3 regions of the Streptomyces sp. NPDC052040 genome follow, and region 1 is predicted to be linked to each of the others. Evidence: riboswitches for the same ligand, from Rfam matches in the RefSeq annotation. Region 1 holds a riboswitch; each other region holds the start of a gene.
What was found. A riboswitch is a leader RNA that binds a small molecule or an ion and turns the genes downstream of it on or off. The one in region 1 is predicted to bind cyclic di-AMP.
Positions count from the first base shown of each region.

Region 2: it holds a riboswitch for cyclic di-AMP, as region 1 does, so the genes downstream of both, ACIHAA_RS21840 (transglycosylase family protein) here and ACIHAA_RS00560 (M23 family metallopeptidase) in region 1, are expected to answer to the same signal.
Region 3: it holds a riboswitch for cyclic di-AMP, as region 1 does, so the genes downstream of both, ACIHAA_RS26755 (transglycosylase SLT domain-containing protein) here and ACIHAA_RS00560 (M23 family metallopeptidase) in region 1, are expected to answer to the same signal.

Region 1 covers NZ_JBIUBV010000001.1:129,875-132,128, forward strand. Annotated here, with positions in the region: gene ACIHAA_RS00555 (M16 family metallopeptidase) at 1-740, shown strand, start outside; cyclic di-AMP (ydaO/yuaA leader) riboswitch at 965-1,115, shown strand; gene ACIHAA_RS00560 (M23 family metallopeptidase) at 1,128-1,868, shown strand; gene ACIHAA_RS00565 (GntR family transcriptional regulator) at 2,069-2,254, shown strand, end outside.
Region 2 covers NZ_JBIUBV010000011.1:63,995-66,248, reverse strand. Annotated here, with positions in the region: gene ACIHAA_RS21845 (transglycosylase family protein) at 1-773, shown strand, start outside; cyclic di-AMP (ydaO/yuaA leader) riboswitch at 984-1,153, shown strand; gene ACIHAA_RS21840 (transglycosylase family protein) at 1,157-1,870, shown strand; gene eno (phosphopyruvate hydratase) at 2,207-2,254, shown strand, end outside.
Region 3 covers NZ_JBIUBV010000017.1:37,672-39,925, reverse strand. Annotated here, with positions in the region: gene ACIHAA_RS26760 (HAD family hydrolase) at 1-734, shown strand, start outside; gene ACIHAA_RS26755 (transglycosylase SLT domain-containing protein) at 765-1,289, opposite strand; cyclic di-AMP (ydaO/yuaA leader) riboswitch at 1,294-1,463, opposite strand; gene ACIHAA_RS26750 (polyprenyl synthetase family protein) at 2,145-2,254, shown strand, end outside.

The DNA.
Region 1 (2,254 bases):
TCACCGGAGTCGACCTCGACGCGCTCCTCGGCGACACGCTCGGCGCCTGGACGGGGGAGGCCGCCAAGCCGCGGCCCGTGCCCCCGGTGACCGCCGACGACACCGGCCGCGTGATCATCGTGGACCGGCCGGGAGCCGTGCAGACGCAGCTGCTGATCGGCCGGGTCGGCGCGGACCGCCACGACCGGGTCTGGCCCGCCCAGGTGCTCGGCACCTACTGCCTGGGCGGCACCCTCACCTCCCGCCTGGACCGGGTGCTGCGCGAGGAGAAGGGATACACCTACGGCGTACGGGCGTTCGGCCAGGTGCTGCTGTCCGCGCCCGACGGCACCGGCGCCGCGATGCTGGCCATCAGCGGCTCCGTCGACACGCCGAACACCGGCCCGGCGCTCGACGACCTCTGGAAGGTGCTGCGCACCCTCGCCGCGGAGGGGCTGACGGACGCCGAGCGCGATGTCGCCGTGCAGAACCTGGTGGGTGTGGCGCCGCTCAAGTTCGAGACCGCGGCGGCCGTCGCGAGCAGCCTCGCCGACCAGGTCGACCAGCATCTGCCGGACGACTACCAGGCGACGCTGTATCAGAGGCTCGCCGACACGGGCACGGTGGAGGCCACGGCCGCCGTGGTGAACGCCTTCCCGGTGGACCGCCTGGTGACCGTCCTGGTGGGCGACGCCGCGCAGATCGAGGAGCCGGTCTCGGCCCTCGGCATCGGTGAAGTGCGCGTGGTCCGGGCCGAGTAGCGGCCCCTCGGACGCGCCCGCGGTGGCACGGCTGAGAACGGCCCCGGTGACCTCCCCGGTCACCGGGGCCCTCCCGCCCGGTGTTTTGTCCGGATTGCCATAGAGGCCGCCTCTCTGGCCTGTGGGATGCGCTACAAACCTCCTGATCGTTTTGGTGGCGGAAAGGGAGTCCTTCTAGCGTCTTGTGGGCTGTCCGTCCGGCAGTGCGCCGCGCCCGCGGCACCGGACAGTCATCGCCGAGTCCCCGTACGGCGCGAGCCAGGGGAGCCGGGGACCCGCCCAAGCAGTCCCTGGGGTGAATCGGGCAGCAGCCCGTAGGAGACCTTCCTGCTCCGAACCCGTCAGCTAACCCGGTAGGCGAGAGGGAAGGAAAGGACCAGCCACTTCATGGCGTTCATCTGCGCCACCGGGAAGCACCGTCGTCCGGGCCGCATGCGGCGCACCACCGCCAACGCCGTGGGGGCCGCGGCGCTCACCACCACCGGCGCCCTCGGCGTCCTGGCCGCCCCCGCCCACGCCGCCGGGCCCGCCGCCGAGGAGACCGGACTCGTCCAGGCCGTCACCCTCGGCGACTCGGTCGCGGCGAAGATCGACGCCCAGGCCGCCGCCCAGAAGCAGGCCGCCGAGCAGAAGGAGGCCGCGCGCCGGGCTGCCGAGAAGGCCCGCGCGGAGCGCGCGGCCAAGGAGCGCGCCGCCCGCGAGGCCGAGCGCAAGCGCCTGAACGCGTTCGTGGTGCCGGTCGCCCACTCCTATGTCTCCACCGGCTACAAGACCGGCGGTTCCCTGTGGTCCTCCGGCGCCCACACCGGCATCGACTTCCACGCCGCGAGCGGCACGTCCGTCCACGCGGTCGGCGCGGGCACCGTCGTCGAGACCGGCTGGGGCGGTGCATACGGCAACCAGATCGTCATCCGGATGCACGACGGCACCTACACCCAGTACGCCCATCTGTCGTCCATCGGCGTCAGCGTCGGTGAGACCGTCACCCCTGGCCGGCAGATCGGCCTCTCCGGGGCCACCGGCAACACCACCGGCCCGCACCTCCACTTCGAGGCGCGCACCGGCCAGGAGTACGGCTCCGACATCGACCCGGTCGCCTACCTCAGGTCGCACGGCGTGAACGTCTGACCGACCGGCCGCCGCGCGGCGCACCCGGCCCCCGACGGCCCCGGCCCCTGTGCCGGGGCCGTCGTCGTTTCGAACTGCTGTCTGTCCAAAAAATATCCATGGATTCCGGCCCGGCGTCGGAAATTCCGGCCCGCTGCAATAGGGTCGACGGGGCACATGTCGTCGACGGCGTTTCACGGGTATTAAGGCGGTGGTCGGTCATGCGTATTCCGGCGCACTCGGTGTGCACGGCGATCCGTGACGACATCGTCGCGGGCGTCCACGAGCGCGGCAGCCGGCTCACCGAGGAACTGCTCGCCCGCCGCTACGGCGTCTCCCGCGTCCCCGTCCGCGAGGCCCTGCGCACCCTGGAGGCCCAGGGCTTCGTCGTCACCCGCAGGCATGCG
Region 2 (2,254 bases), on a different contig from region 1:
AGAAGGTCCTCGACCACAAGGGCGTCTCCGCCTGGAGCACCTGCGCCCTGGTCTCCGGCCTGTCCCAGGACTCGTCGGCCACGGGTGTCGACACCGGTATGGCCGACGCGGACTCCGGTGACGGCTCCGTGTCCTTCTCCGGCTCCGGCATGGACATGGGCGTGCCGAAATCGTCCAACTCGTCCCAGTCATCCCAGTCGTCCCCCTCCCCGTCCGGCTCGCCTTCCGCGCCGCACGCGCCGGAGTCCTCCGCCTCGGGCACCGCGTCCTCCACGCCGTCCTCCACGCCGTCCTCGTCCTCCTCCGCGCCGTCCTCCTCCCCCTCGGGTACGACCACCGGCCCGGCCGCCAACGGAACCGGTGGCGCCACCGACCCGAGCGGATCCAAGAGCCCCGGCACCACCCCCTCGACCGCCACCAAGAGCGACGAGTCGGACAAGGTCGGGCAGAACGTGGCATCTTCGGGCGATGATGCGGACGGAAGCGCCGGGGCGGGACGCCACCGTGGCGGCACTGGCGACGAGGGTGCCGAGGGTGACCCCGCCGGCCGTCACGCCTCGCGCGGCACCACCGAGGGGCGCGAGACCGCCGACGGCTCGTACACGGTCCGCCCCGGTGACAATCTCTCCGCGATCGCCGACTCCCTTGACCTCAAGGGCGGGTGGGCCGCCCTCTACGACGCGAACAAGGAGACGGTCGGCACCGATCCGAACCTCATCCTTCCCGGTCAGAGCCTTGCGGTCGCGGGTGGGCCGTCTGCGGACGCCTCCTGAACTCCCGCCTGATTGACCCCACTTCGCCCCCTGCTTCTCGTCCTACTTCGCGCTTAATGTCCGAATTGGCGAGAGTGAGATATGAGTCTCACAAGCCCTGATCGTCTTTGAAATTCGGCGCTTCGACTGCTTACGGTCGTGATCGCTCGCCACAGCGGGCCCCGACGGTCGCAACGCCGAATCCTGCCAGCGGCCGTACGGGAACAGTCGTCGCGTCAAGCGCCGTAGGCAGGAGCGGGGGACCCAAGGTAGGTGCCGCGCCCGGGAGTTGACCGGGTGTGGCTAGGGGTGGAGCCGCGCGCCCGGGGAGGGCGTGCGGCCGGGCAACTCAACCGGCCCGAACCCGACAGCTCACCTCGCAGGCGTCGGTGAGGGGATCAACCATGCTGTGTTCCGGTAAGGGCAAGCACCGTCGCCCGTCCAAGGCCGTCCGCGCCATCACGCTCGCCGGTGTCACCGGTGCCGCCGTCGCCGCCCCGCTGATGGCGGCCGGCAGCGCCTCCGCCGCCACCTCCTCCCAGTGGGACGCCGTCGCCCAGTGCGAGTCCGGCGGCAACTGGTCCATCAACACCGGCAACGGTTTCTACGGCGGCCTCCAGTTCACCAACTCGACCTGGGCCGCCTACGGTGGCAGCGCCTACGCCGCGCGGGCCGACCTGGCCTCCAAGTCGGAGCAGATCTCCGTCGCCGAGAAGGTCCTCGCGGGCCAGGGCAAGGGTGCCTGGCCGGTCTGCGGCACGGGCCTGTCCAGCGCCCCCTACGACGGCGCCCCGGCCTCCTCCGGCAGCTCCAGCGGCTCCAACGGTTCCGCCGGTGCCCAGGACTCCACCAAGAGCACCACCACCCGCTCGACCGAGCCGCAGGCCGCCAACCGCTCCGAGCAGCGTCCGGCCCCGCAGAAGACCGTCACCACCCCGACCGGCGAGAAGGTCAAGAAGGGCGACGGCGAGTACAAGGTGGTCACGGGCGACACTCTCAGCACGATCGCCGAGAAGCACCACGTCCAGGGCGGCTGGCAGAAGCTGTTCCAGCTGAACAAGGACATCGTCGACAACGCCGACCTCATCTACCCGGGCCAGCAGCTGCACCTGAAGTAACGGCTGCCCGGCGGCCGGCCCGCCCCCTCCCCGTGCCCCGACCCCGGCACGGGGGAGGCCAGGGGCGCAGCGCCCCCGTCCCCATGCTCCCCGCTCCGGTGCGCGTTCCCCCGTGCGCGCCGGGGCGGGGCCTTTTTGTCCGCCCGCCCTCCCGGCTTTGTCCGCCCGCCCTCCCGGCCACCCCTCTTTGTTCACCGCGGGAACAATGTGTACCGTCACCCTGTCCACGGGACGGTCGGTCGGCTGGCCGATGCCCCGGGGCGGTTAGGCTCTAGTCGCAAGGCACAGCCGTAAGGCACACAGCCCCGCACTTCCAGCGTCACATCCAAGAAGGAGATGCTCGTGCCGTCCATCGACGTCGTCGTAGCCCGGGAAATCCTGGAC
Region 3 (2,254 bases), on a different contig from region 1:
CGCGGCCGCTGCTGGACGACCTCGGCAGTACGGGGCTCGCGGTGTGCGGGCAGGGCGCGCAGGTGTACGACGCCGGTGCGAACCGGCTGCTGTTCTCCATCACCCTGGACCGGGAGTTGGCGGAGACGGCGCTCGGCAAGATCGAGGCCGAGGTGGGGCAGGTGTACGCGGCCGTGGACCAGGACGGAGTGGACGGGCTCACCCTGATCGAGCCCGGTTACCGGATGCCGCACCCCACCCTGCCCGCGGTACGGGTCGAGCGGCGCGACGACCTGTGGTGCGAGCCGATCAGCAAGGTGCTGCTGCGCCATCACGCCCTGTCGGACGACGAGTTGGCCACGGCGGCGCGGGCCGCGGTCGGTTCCCTCGCGACGGTCACCATGTCCGGGCCCGGCACGGTCGAGCTCCAGCCGTGCGGCATCACCAAGGCGACGGGGCTCGCCCTGGCCGCCGACCACTTGGGCCTCGGCCCGCTGGACACCATCGCCTTCGGCGACATGCCGAACGATGTGCCGATGTTCGACTGGGCCGCGTACGGGGTGGCGATGGCCAATGCCCACCTCGAACTCAAGGCCGTGGCGGACGAGATCACCCTGTCCAACGAGGACGACGGTATCGCCGTCGTCCTCGAAAGGCTCTTCGGCCGCGAGGGCCGCGAGGGCCGCGAGGGCTACGACGGACCGCCGGCCGAGCGCGTCGGCCGGCGGTCCGTCGGACACTGCCGGGACTACTAGCGGGGTGCCAGCGGAGTACTGGCGGAGCTACTAGTACGCGCTGTTGACGTTGTCGATCGAGCCGTACCGGTGGGCGGCGTAGTTGCACGCGGCGGTGATGTTGGCCACCGGGTCGTAGGGGTCGTACGACGTGCCGGGCACGTGGTACGTGGCGAAGGTCGGGTCGATGACCTGGAGCAGGCCCTTCGACGGGATGCCCGCGCGGGCGTTGGAGTCCCAGAGGTTGATGGCCCTGGGGTTGCCGGACGACTCGCGCATCACATTGCGGTAGATGCCGTTGTACGTACCGGGGATCCCGTGCTGGGCCATGACCTCGAGCGACTGGCGTATCCAGCTGTCGAGGGTGGTGCCCTGGGTCTTCACGGTGCTGACGGTGGACGTGGTGGCGGCAGGGGCCGCCGCCGGTGCGCCGGGTGCGGCGGAAGCGCTGGTGGCTCCGAGGACCGGCATGGCGAGAACGGCGGCACCCGTCCCCGCGATGGCGAGGGCACGGGTGAGACGGGTGGCCTTGGAGCCACGGTCCCGGCGGCGTGCGGGCAGTGCGAAAGCGGACATGTCGTATTCCTCTCCGGCGCCTGCGAGGTGAGCTGTCGGGTTCGGGCGGAAAGGTGCCCGGCCATGTCCTCGTTGCCGAGGCCGCGGCTTCACCCCAAGCCGTTCCGTGTGTGTCCGGACCGGCGGCTTACCTGGGTCCCCCGCTCCTGCCGTCGGGGTCGGTGGGTTCTCGAGCGGCGGCAGGATTCGGCGTTCCGCTCGGATCGATGGGAAGGTATGCGACAGCACATGTCGGGAACAAGCCCTGAAGTCACAGTCCTTCCGAATCGACCTTGAAGTGCGGGAATAGGGCCGATGATCCAGTTTGTTGAGCAAAGCTCAAGTTGCCGTTAGCAAAGCGGGAGTTGATGGCATCGCCGCGATGGCCCCCATGTCGCGCACGTGAGCTATGTCACTGCCGTCGCCGGGGGTTGATGCTGGACTTACTCGCGTAAGTGGCATATACGGATAAAACGGACAGAAGGCAAGGTGATTTCCCGGGCGGCGGGCGCACCTTCGGCCGTGTGTGCGGAGGGTCCGGACGGGCAGTCGTGGGGGTGGTGGTGGCGTCCGGCGCCGCTCGCAATCCGGGCGTCGGCCTCCATGTGCCCGCAGGGGGTGGGTATGGGCTATGTCAGGGGATGTCTGGTCGTATCAGATGATCAAGAACATACCGTTCGTGATCCGATACCACCCGGCCTGGAACAGTGGGCGCTAGCGGTGATCGAAACGTGACCGGATACGCTGACTTGAGTGAGGGCGACGACAGATCGACAAACGCGATAAGCCGTGTCGACGGGCGGCGTCATCGACCGAGTGACCGTCCTTGAGACCGACCGTGATCGTCAGCAGACGTCAGCAGACAGGAGACCCCACGTGACCGTCGTCGGGCCGTTCGGGCTGAGCGTGCGGGACCAGGCTCTGGAGGCCGATGTCCAGGCCGGACTGGCCGCTGTCGAGGAAGGGTTGCTCGAAGCCACCAAGAG